2 regions of the Gottschalkia acidurici 9a genome follow, and region 1 is predicted to be linked to the other one. Evidence: a T-box and tRNA genes for the amino acid it is inferred to sense, from the RefSeq annotation. Region 1 holds a T-box; the other holds one or more tRNA genes.
The links. The T-box of region 1 lies ahead of thrS (threonine--tRNA ligase). A T-box ahead of a tRNA ligase gene usually reads a tRNA of that ligase, here a tRNA-Thr.
Positions count from the first base shown of each region.

Region 1 (4,605 bases):
TACAGTCATGATCTCACCCATATACCTACCTCCTATATATCTAAGAGTCAAATAATAAATTTTATATAATTGTTTTAACTTCTTAATCTACCCTAGTACTTTATTACCTTTAGTCACATCTTACCACTCAATATACTGATGTCAAGTTGTAATTATATTCTTTATTATACACAAAAAGCGAACTTTTTAAAGTTCGCTTTTATATATTAATTTACTGTTTGGTTTTTTACTTTCTTTTATTAAGTCATTTATTTTATCTAAGAGTCTAGCAAGATTTTTCATAGATCTTATAGTATGGTATTTCTGATTTTAATATGCACGAGGTAGTTACAAGAAGAATGATTGTAGAAAGGTCAAAAAAGGTTTTTGTAGCTGCTGATAGTAGTAAGTTTGATAGAGATATAACTGTAAACATAGTAACTCTTGACAACATTGACTACATAGTTACGGATTCTAATTTAAATAAAAGTATAATAAATAAATTCAAGAAGTTAAAAACTAATATTATATTGGCTGAAGACTAGTGCCTTCAGCCAATTATTTTCTATCTTGCTTTTTCTTCTATTTCTTTTACTACTCTTGCTACAAATTCATCTACTTTTATAGATCCTATATCTCCTTCGTCTCTAACTCTTACAGAAACTTCTCCATTTTCAACTTCTTTTTCACCTATTATTAACATATAAGGAGTTTTTGCTATTTGAGCTTCTCTTATTTTATATCCTATTTTTTCAGCTCTAGTATCCATTTCTACTCTTATTCCTTTAGATTCTAATTGTTTTTTCACTTCGTTTGCATAGTCATTAAATTTATCTGATATTGGTAGTATATCTACTTGAACTGGTGCTAACCATGTAGGGAATTTACCTGCATAGTGCTCTATTAGTACTCCTATAAATCTTTCCATACTTCCTAGTATTGTTCTATGAATCATAACTGGTCTGTGTTTTTCATTGTCTTGACCTGCATATGTTAAGTCAAATCTTTCTGGCATTTGGAAGTCTAATTGTATAGTTGCACATTGCCAAGTACGTCCTATGCTATCTTCTAGATGGAAGTCTATTTTTGGTCCGTAGAATGCTCCATCGCCTTCATTTATTATATATTTTATTCCTTTTTCTTCTAAAGCTTCTCTTAAGTTATCTGTTGCTATTTCCCATTGTTCTTCAGTTCCCATAGAGCTTTCTGGTCTAGTTGAAAGTTCTACATGATACTTAAATCCAAATACCTCATACATATAGTCTGCTAGTTCTATTACTCCTATTAACTCATCTTTAACTTGTTCTGGTAGCATAAATATATGAGCATCGTCTTGAGTAAATGTTCTTACTCTCATAAGACCATGTAATGCACCTGCTAGCTCATGTCTGTGTACTTGACCTAGTTCACACATTCTAAGTGGTAAATCTCTATAGCTATACATTCCTGATTTGTATACAAGCATAGATCCTGGACAGTTCATAGGCTTAATAGCATAGTCACTTTCATCTATAGCTGTAGTATACATATTTTCTTTATAGTGATCCCAGTGTCCTGATTGAAGCCATAAGTCTCTATTTAATATAAGTGGTGTTTTTATTTCTCCATAACCTCTTTTTATATGCTCAGCTTTCCAGAAGTTTTGTATAGTGTTCCAAAGTACCATTCCTTTTGGATGGAAGAATGGGAATCCTGGTCCCTCATTATGCATTGAGAATAATCCTAGCTCTTTTCCTAGTTTTCTATGATCTCTTTTCTTAGCTTCTTCTAGCATTGTTAGATAAGCTTCTAGATCTTTATTCTTTTCAAATGAAGTTCCATATATTCTTTGAAGCATTGGTCTTTTTTCATCGCCTCTCCAATATGCTCCTGCTATTGAAGTTAATTTTACTGACTTAACTTTTTTAGTACTTGGTAAATGTGGCCCTCTACAAAGGTCTGTGAAATCACCTTGTTTGTAGAATGATATTTCAGTTCCTGCTGGTAAGTCTTGTACTAATTCTAGTTTATAGTCTTCTCCTCCCAGTCCCTTTAAATATTCAAGAGCTTCTTCTCTATCTAGAACAAATCTTTCTATTAAAAGATCTTCTTTTGCTATCTTTTTCATTTCTTTTTCTATTGCTTCTAAATCTTCTGGTGTAAATCTATGCTCAGTATCTATATCATAATAAAATCCATCTTTTATAGCTGGTCCTATTGCAAGTTTTGAATCTGGGAAAAGTCTTTTTACCGCTTGTGCTAGTATATGTGCACTTGTATGTCTGAAGATTTCTCTTCCTTCTTCATCTTCAAATTTTAATAAAGATACATCACTATCTTCATTTACTTCATCATTAAGACCTTTAAGCTCTCCATTAACTTTAGCTCCTAATACTACTCTTGAAAGTCCTTCACTTATATCTCTTGCTATATCTATAACTTTAACACCATTGTCAAACTCTCTAACTGATCCGTCTGGCAATGTAATTTTTATTTTTGACATTGAAATTCTCCTTTCTTAATAAAAAAACTCTCATCCCTAGAAGTTCTAGGGGTGAGAGTTATATATTCACACGGTACCACCCTAATTTAAAACTATATATTTTACATAGTTTTCTCTAATGATTATAACGTCATCAACGGATATCCCTTTCGGGCTCAACTCAAGGGTAGTTTTCAATCAGCTTCATCTAGGGTGCTTCCAGCCCAGGCAACCCCTCTCTATAGACTACATCTAATTTACTCGTCCTATCATAGCTTTAGCTTACTTTATATAATATCTTAAATTATAGATACTTTTTTTAATTATGTCAACCCTTCTATATACCCTTATTATTTTCACTTAAGTCGCTTCCTGGTCTTATATTGTCTTTAAATTTATCAACATAAAATTTTCCACTTCTATCTACTGTTGCATACATAACTTCAGAGACTTTATCTATTTTATATTTGTTTAGTTCTTTCATAAGCTGCTTTCCAGTTAGTTTTCTTTGTTTTAAATTTTCATATATTATTTGTCCACCTATTATTAATTCTGTAGGTATACTTTCATCTGATGGAGTTATATTTAAATCACCTAATGTTACATTCCTTTTCTCTCCTACTTTTATAATACTTAATGATCCGTTCATCTCTATTAAACCAAACTCAACATCATCAGGAGAGAAGCAGTCTTGCTGCCTTAATAACACCATAAGGTCATCTACGTTATATCCTAACCTTTTTAAATTTCTTTCTAATATCTGGCCATCCTGAATAACTAATACAGGTTCTCCTTGAAATACTTTGCTTAAACTTCTTTTTTTAAGTGCAACTTTATTTACAAAATAAGTAAGTGCTCCGAAAAGTATTACTCCTAACAAGTGTTGCCAAGTATGATTTTCTAAATCTGTAGCTAAGTTTGCAGCTATAGAACCAAATGTTATTCCATTTATATATTCAGCAACCGTAAGCTGAGACACTTGTTGCCTTCCTAAAATTCTAGTTATGTATAGTATCGAGAAAAAAGCTAAAAGTGTTTGTATCGTGATTTCAATTAATGACTTCATTTTCTCACCTCTCAATTTTATTTCATATATATTTTTATCTTATATTGCAAATACTATTCATAAGTAAGCAATTAGTTTTAACATATTGTAAGTTATATAAATGCCAACATCTTTTAGTTGGTATTAGTAAATTAGGATCTTTAGTATGGATTTCATTATATTTTAGAACTTGGTATCTAATTTCCTATCAAGGAAGTTAGTATCTAAATATCCCTATTTAATAATTAATATAACTATTATGTAAAAGAGGTGAAGTCATGGATTTAGTTTATGAAGTTATACTTTCAGCGTTGTTTATAGTTGTTGGTTTTGTAATAATTTGGATACTCTCTAAAAAGGAGATCATTTAGATGTCTCCCCGAGGATAAGATCAATTTGCATTTCTTTTTGCTCTCTTTTAACAGTAACTTTTATTTTATCGTTAGGATCGTATTTTTCTATAATAGAAGATAGTTCTACTGTACTTCTAACTCTATTAGTATTTATTTTTACTATTATATCGCCCACGGCTAAATTACTTTTGTCTGCTGGTCCATTTTTAGATATACCTCCTATGTATACTCCTTCTGGACTTTTGGAGTTTTTAAGTCCTAGTCCTAGCCATGGTCTTTTTATATAGCCGTTCACTATAAGTTCATCTACTATTGGTGTTACGGTATTTATAGGTATGGCAAATGCCATCCCTTCAATCTGTGATGATGCTATTTTTAAACTATTTATACCTACGATTTCTCCATTTTCATTGATGAGTGCTCCACCACTATTACCAGGATTTATAGCTGCATCAGTTTGTATTAAGTTTACTTTCCTATTACCTATATTTATACTTCTATTAGTGGCACTTATTATTCCTGATGTTACAGAGCCAGAAAACTCTTGGCCAATAGGACTTCCTATGGCTATGGCTCTTTCTCCTACTTTTAAGTCATCAGAATTACCAAAGTTACCTCTTTTAAGGTCATTTTTATCTATTTTTATAACTGCTAGATCCGTTTTAGCATCTTCTCCTATAATACGTCCTTCATATTCTTCTCCGTTATCTAGAACTATAGATATTGCTGAAGCTCCCCTTACAACATGTTGATTTGTTATTATATAT
Region 1 covers NC_018664.1:676,026-680,630, reverse strand. The annotation lists gene CURI_RS03070 (DUF2201 family putative metallopeptidase) at 1-21, opposite strand, end outside; gene CURI_RS03065 (DeoR/GlpR family DNA-binding transcription regulator) at 300-524, shown strand; gene thrS (threonine--tRNA ligase) at 545-2,461, opposite strand; T-box leader at 2,506-2,722, opposite strand; gene CURI_RS03055 (YetF domain-containing protein) at 2,778-3,506, opposite strand; gene CURI_RS03050 (S1C family serine protease) at 3,849-4,605, opposite strand, start outside.

Region 2 (4,605 bases), 780 kb from region 1:
TTTTAAGAGACTATGAAAAACGTAGAGATGATTCAATATATAGTCAAAAGATAAGACAAGAAGAAGTATATTCAAAGATACCGAGAATAAAGGAAATTGATATGGAAATATCAAAAACAGGATTTCTTATATCTAAAGCTATTCTTCAAGATCCAGAATCATATGAGGAAAAAGTTAACGAGATAAAAGAAACAATGGATAGTTTGAAAAAAGAAAAAGCAATCCTTATGACTGAAAATAACATACCTCTTGAGTATCTTGATATAAACTATAACTGCAATAAGTGCAAAGATACTGGTTTTTTAGAAAATGGTAATAGATGCAATTGTTTAAGACAAGTGCTCATAGAAAGATCTTATAGAATGTCTAACCTTGGAAATCTTCTTCAAAAAGAAAACTTTAAAACTTTTAATATAGATATATTTTCCACAGAACCTTTTGAAGATGAGAAACTTACTCCTCGGGAAAATATATTAGATATTCTACAAATATGTGAGGGATTCTGCTTTAACTTTGATGAGAAAAATGAAGAAAATCTTTTACTTTATGGGACAACCGGCTTAGGTAAGACATTTATGTGCAACTGTATAGCTAAAAATCTTTTAGACAGAGGAAAAATAGTTATATATCAAACTGCGTTTAATATTCTAGACATAATTAGTAAACACAAATTTCAACCAAGCTATAGTGTAAGTATAGACGAATCTGAGTATAACCTATTGTTTCAATCCGATCTTTTAATAATAGATGACTTAGGTACAGAGCTTACGAATAGTTTTACAAATACAGAGATATTTAATATAGTTAATTCTAGGCTTATAAAAGGTCAGAAAACTATTATATCTACAAATCTAGCTCCTATGGAAATAGCTAATGTTTATACAGATAGAATATTTTCTAGATTATTTAGTCAATTTACACCTCTAAAATTCTTTGGTCCTGACTTAAGATGGGAAAGAAAATAACCGTAAGAGAACACTTTCTCTTACGGTTATTTTTTAATAATATATTTAAAATCAACATAAAAAATATGTCTCTTATAATATGTCTCTTCTTAATTCTTCAGCTGACTTAGGTGAAAGATATGCAAATGGTATATCAAATACTGTTAGTGCCCCTGTTCTTCCTTCTTTTGAGTATTTATATACTGCTCTTGCATAAGCTGTTGCAACACTTGAAGTAAATCCTGGATTACTACCTAACTTAAGATTAAACTCTATGATTTGTCTAGCTCCTTCTTCAGTAGTACCTGAACGGAATACACTTCCTCCGTGCGGCATACCTGAGTGGTTAGCTTTAAATTCTTCTTCTGATATAAAGTTAACTGTCGTTTTATATCCTACAAAGTAGTTAGGCATATTTTTTATCTCTTGCTCTATCTTATCTTTATCTGCATTTTCAGCCGGTACTATATAACAAACACGCTCATGTCCATCATTCCCTTTAATTTCTATTTCTTCTCCAGCTCTAACTTTTTGTAATGCTTCGTCATTAGGTATAGTATATTGAATTCCTAACTTTACTCCTTCAACTCTTCTTATCGCATCTGAATGTCCCTGACTAACTCCCTTTCCCCAAAAAGTATAATCAACACCTTGTGGTAGTACACTTTGTCCTAAAAGTCTATTTAATGAAAATAGCCCTGGATCCCAACCTGTAGATATAAGGCTTACTTTTCCTGATTCTTTTGAAACGCTGTCCATACTTTCAAAGTATTCTGGAATCTTCGCATGTGTATCAAAGCTATCTACAGTATTAAAGTGCTTAGCTATGCTAGGACCTTGTACTACTAAATCTGTAGCTGAACCACCACATAGCATCATAACATCTACTTTATCTTTATATGACTCTATTTCAGATATGTTAACTAGTTTTGAACTACCATTAGCTATTGTTTTAACATCTCTTCTTGAGAAGATAGCTACTAATTCCATATCTGGGTTTTGCTTAATAGATCTTTCTACACCTTTTCCTAAGTTTCCGTATCCAACTATACCTATCCTTATTTTACTCATAATATCCTTACTCCTCTCGTTAGTAGTAAATTATAATCTATTCTCATTTTACCCGTTAACTTACAGTTTAGGCTAAAAATTTATTCAAATTCATTCTTTAGACTAAAGGGTATTTTATCTATATATATTAACATGTTATTATGAATTTTTGAAACATTTTTTTGAAATAAAAAAAAGAGCCCCAAAATCTCACATTTTGAAACCCTTCTTTTATAATTTTTATTGGAGCTGGTGAGAGGACTTGAACCCCCAACCTACTGATTACAAGTCAGTTGCTCTACCGATTGAGCCACACCAGCAACTTACTTATGGCGACCTGGAAGGGACTCGAACCCTCGACCTCCAGCGTGACAGGCTGGCATTCTAACCAACTGAACTACCAGGCCATATTGTTTTTTACTTATTTTATGGTGGGCGTGACAGGGCTCGAACCTGTGACCCCCTGCTTGTAAGGCAGGTGCTCTCCCAGCTGAGCTACACGCCCATAACTACATTATGGTATCTGGGAAAATATTATTTGTTTGGTGACCCTACCGGGATTCGAACCCGGGTTACCGCCGTGAAAGGGCGGTGTCTTAACCGCTTGACCATAGGGCCTTTTAAGTTGGTGACCCATCCGCGACTCGAACGCGGGACACCCTGATTAAAAGTCAGGTGCTCTACCGACTGAGCTAATAGGTCTCATTTTGTTGCTGAGGAACTGCTCTCTTAGGAACATATACTATATTATAAAAAATTTATCTAAGTGTCAACACTTTTTTTAAAGTTTTTTGTCGATTCTTTGATTTCTATGTTATGAACAAAGTTATCAACAGCTTATGGTGTTTATAATTGTCGTTTTTATCAAATTTAATGCTATTTTAACAATGTTATCAACATATCCACAAAGATATGCACAATAGTTATCTTTTTTATGTGAATAAAAAATCTTTATAGTCATTTTTTCCTAATCTCATCTTATAATAGTATCCATATAAGGTATCTTTTTTAATAATAAAGTAATTCTTTGTATCTTCTAGTTGTATATCATTTAAATTAATGTCATTATTTTTCATAGTATATTCTTTAATTATCTTAAATCCACATTTTTCATAACATTTTATAGCTCTTATATTATGTTTTGCCACATCTAGATACATAGTTCTCATATTCATACTATCAAAGTAGTATTTTAGTAATACTTTTAAAGCCTCTGTCCCATACCCTTTATTTATATACCTTGGATCAAAAGCTATACCTAGATTAGCCGTCTTCAAAAGTTTTCTAATATCCTTTATGCTTATAAAGCCAATAGTTTTTCCATCTTCATTTAGTACGCCAAAACTTTCACAATCTTTTTGAGATGTTTTTATATCAAACCATCTTTTTATCTCGAAATCTTCTAATTCCGGAAAGTTGTAGTCATCGAAAAGTGGATCTTCATGATTCCCCCAACTTCTCATTTCATATACGTTCACTAAGTTTAAAGACTCTAAGTATACTTTCTTTCCTTTTATAGTAACCATTATAATCCTCCCTCAAATACTAGTTACATTTGAACCTGAACTAGTATTTTGCAAAAAAATATTGTACTAGTTATCTATATCATCTATTTATAACTAACTAGTACAACACTATTGATTCTCTGCATACCTTTCCATGTTCAAGAATTTAGTATATTCACCCATAAATACTAAGTCTACAGTTCCAATAGGACCGTTACGATGTTTTGCAATTATAACCTCTCCTATATTTTTCTTTTCTGAATCTGGATGATAGTACTCATCTCTATATAAAAACACAACTATATCCGCATCTTGCTCTATTGCTCCAGACTCACGTAGATCTGATAGAATTGGTCTATGATCCGATCTTAACTCTGGCGCACGTGATAGCTGTGATAAAGCCACAACAGGGCAGTCCATTTCTTTAGCGAGACCTTTTAGTCCCCTAGATATATTAGATATCTCTTGTTGTCTATTTTCATTTCTTCCGTCTCCAGACATCAGCTGTAAATAGTCAATCATTACTAGGTCTAATCCTTTTTCAATTTTAAGTTTTCTACACTTTGCTTTAAGTTCCATTAAGGTTATTCCCGGGGTATCATCTATATATATTCCTGCTTGTGATAATGGCCCCATAGCTCTGACTAACTTTGGCCAATCATCCTCATTTAACTTCCCGTTTATAATTTTTTGTAACTCAACATGAGATTCCGCACTTAACATACGTTGAACTAGCTGATCCTTGGACATCTCTAGGCTAAATATTGCAACTGATCCTTTTCCTTTTAACGCAGCATTTAATGCAACATTCAACGCAAATGCTGTTTTTCCCATTGCAGGTCTTGCAGCTACTAGTATTAAGTCTGATCTTTGAAGTCCTGATGTCTTATTATCTAAATCTATAAATCCTGTTGTAAGTCCTGTTATTCCCCCAGAACTTTGAGACAACTGCTCTATCTTGGTAAAGCTATCTAGAAGTATTGTCTTTATAGACTCTAGTCCTTCTTGATTTCGCTTTTGAGTTATATCAAATATCCTTTTCTCTGCTAATTCCATTATATTTTCTATATTTTCTTCATCTTCATAACCTTTTGCAATTATGTCAT
Region 2 covers NC_018664.1:2,998,664-3,003,268, forward strand. The annotation lists gene CURI_RS14220 (ATP-binding protein) at 1-965, shown strand, start outside; gene CURI_RS14225 (diaminopimelate dehydrogenase) at 1,038-2,015, opposite strand; tRNA gene CURI_RS14230 (tRNA-Thr) at 2,239-2,314, opposite strand; tRNA gene CURI_RS14235 (tRNA-Asp) at 2,325-2,401, opposite strand; tRNA gene CURI_RS14240 (tRNA-Val) at 2,424-2,499, opposite strand; tRNA gene CURI_RS14245 (tRNA-Glu) at 2,538-2,612, opposite strand; tRNA gene CURI_RS14250 (tRNA-Lys) at 2,621-2,696, opposite strand; gene CURI_RS14255 (GNAT family N-acetyltransferase) at 2,927-3,520, opposite strand; gene dnaB (replicative DNA helicase) at 3,629-4,605, opposite strand, start outside.
Region 2: it has a tRNA-Thr gene. The T-box ahead of thrS (threonine--tRNA ligase) is inferred to sense a tRNA for this amino acid. The anticodon was not compared.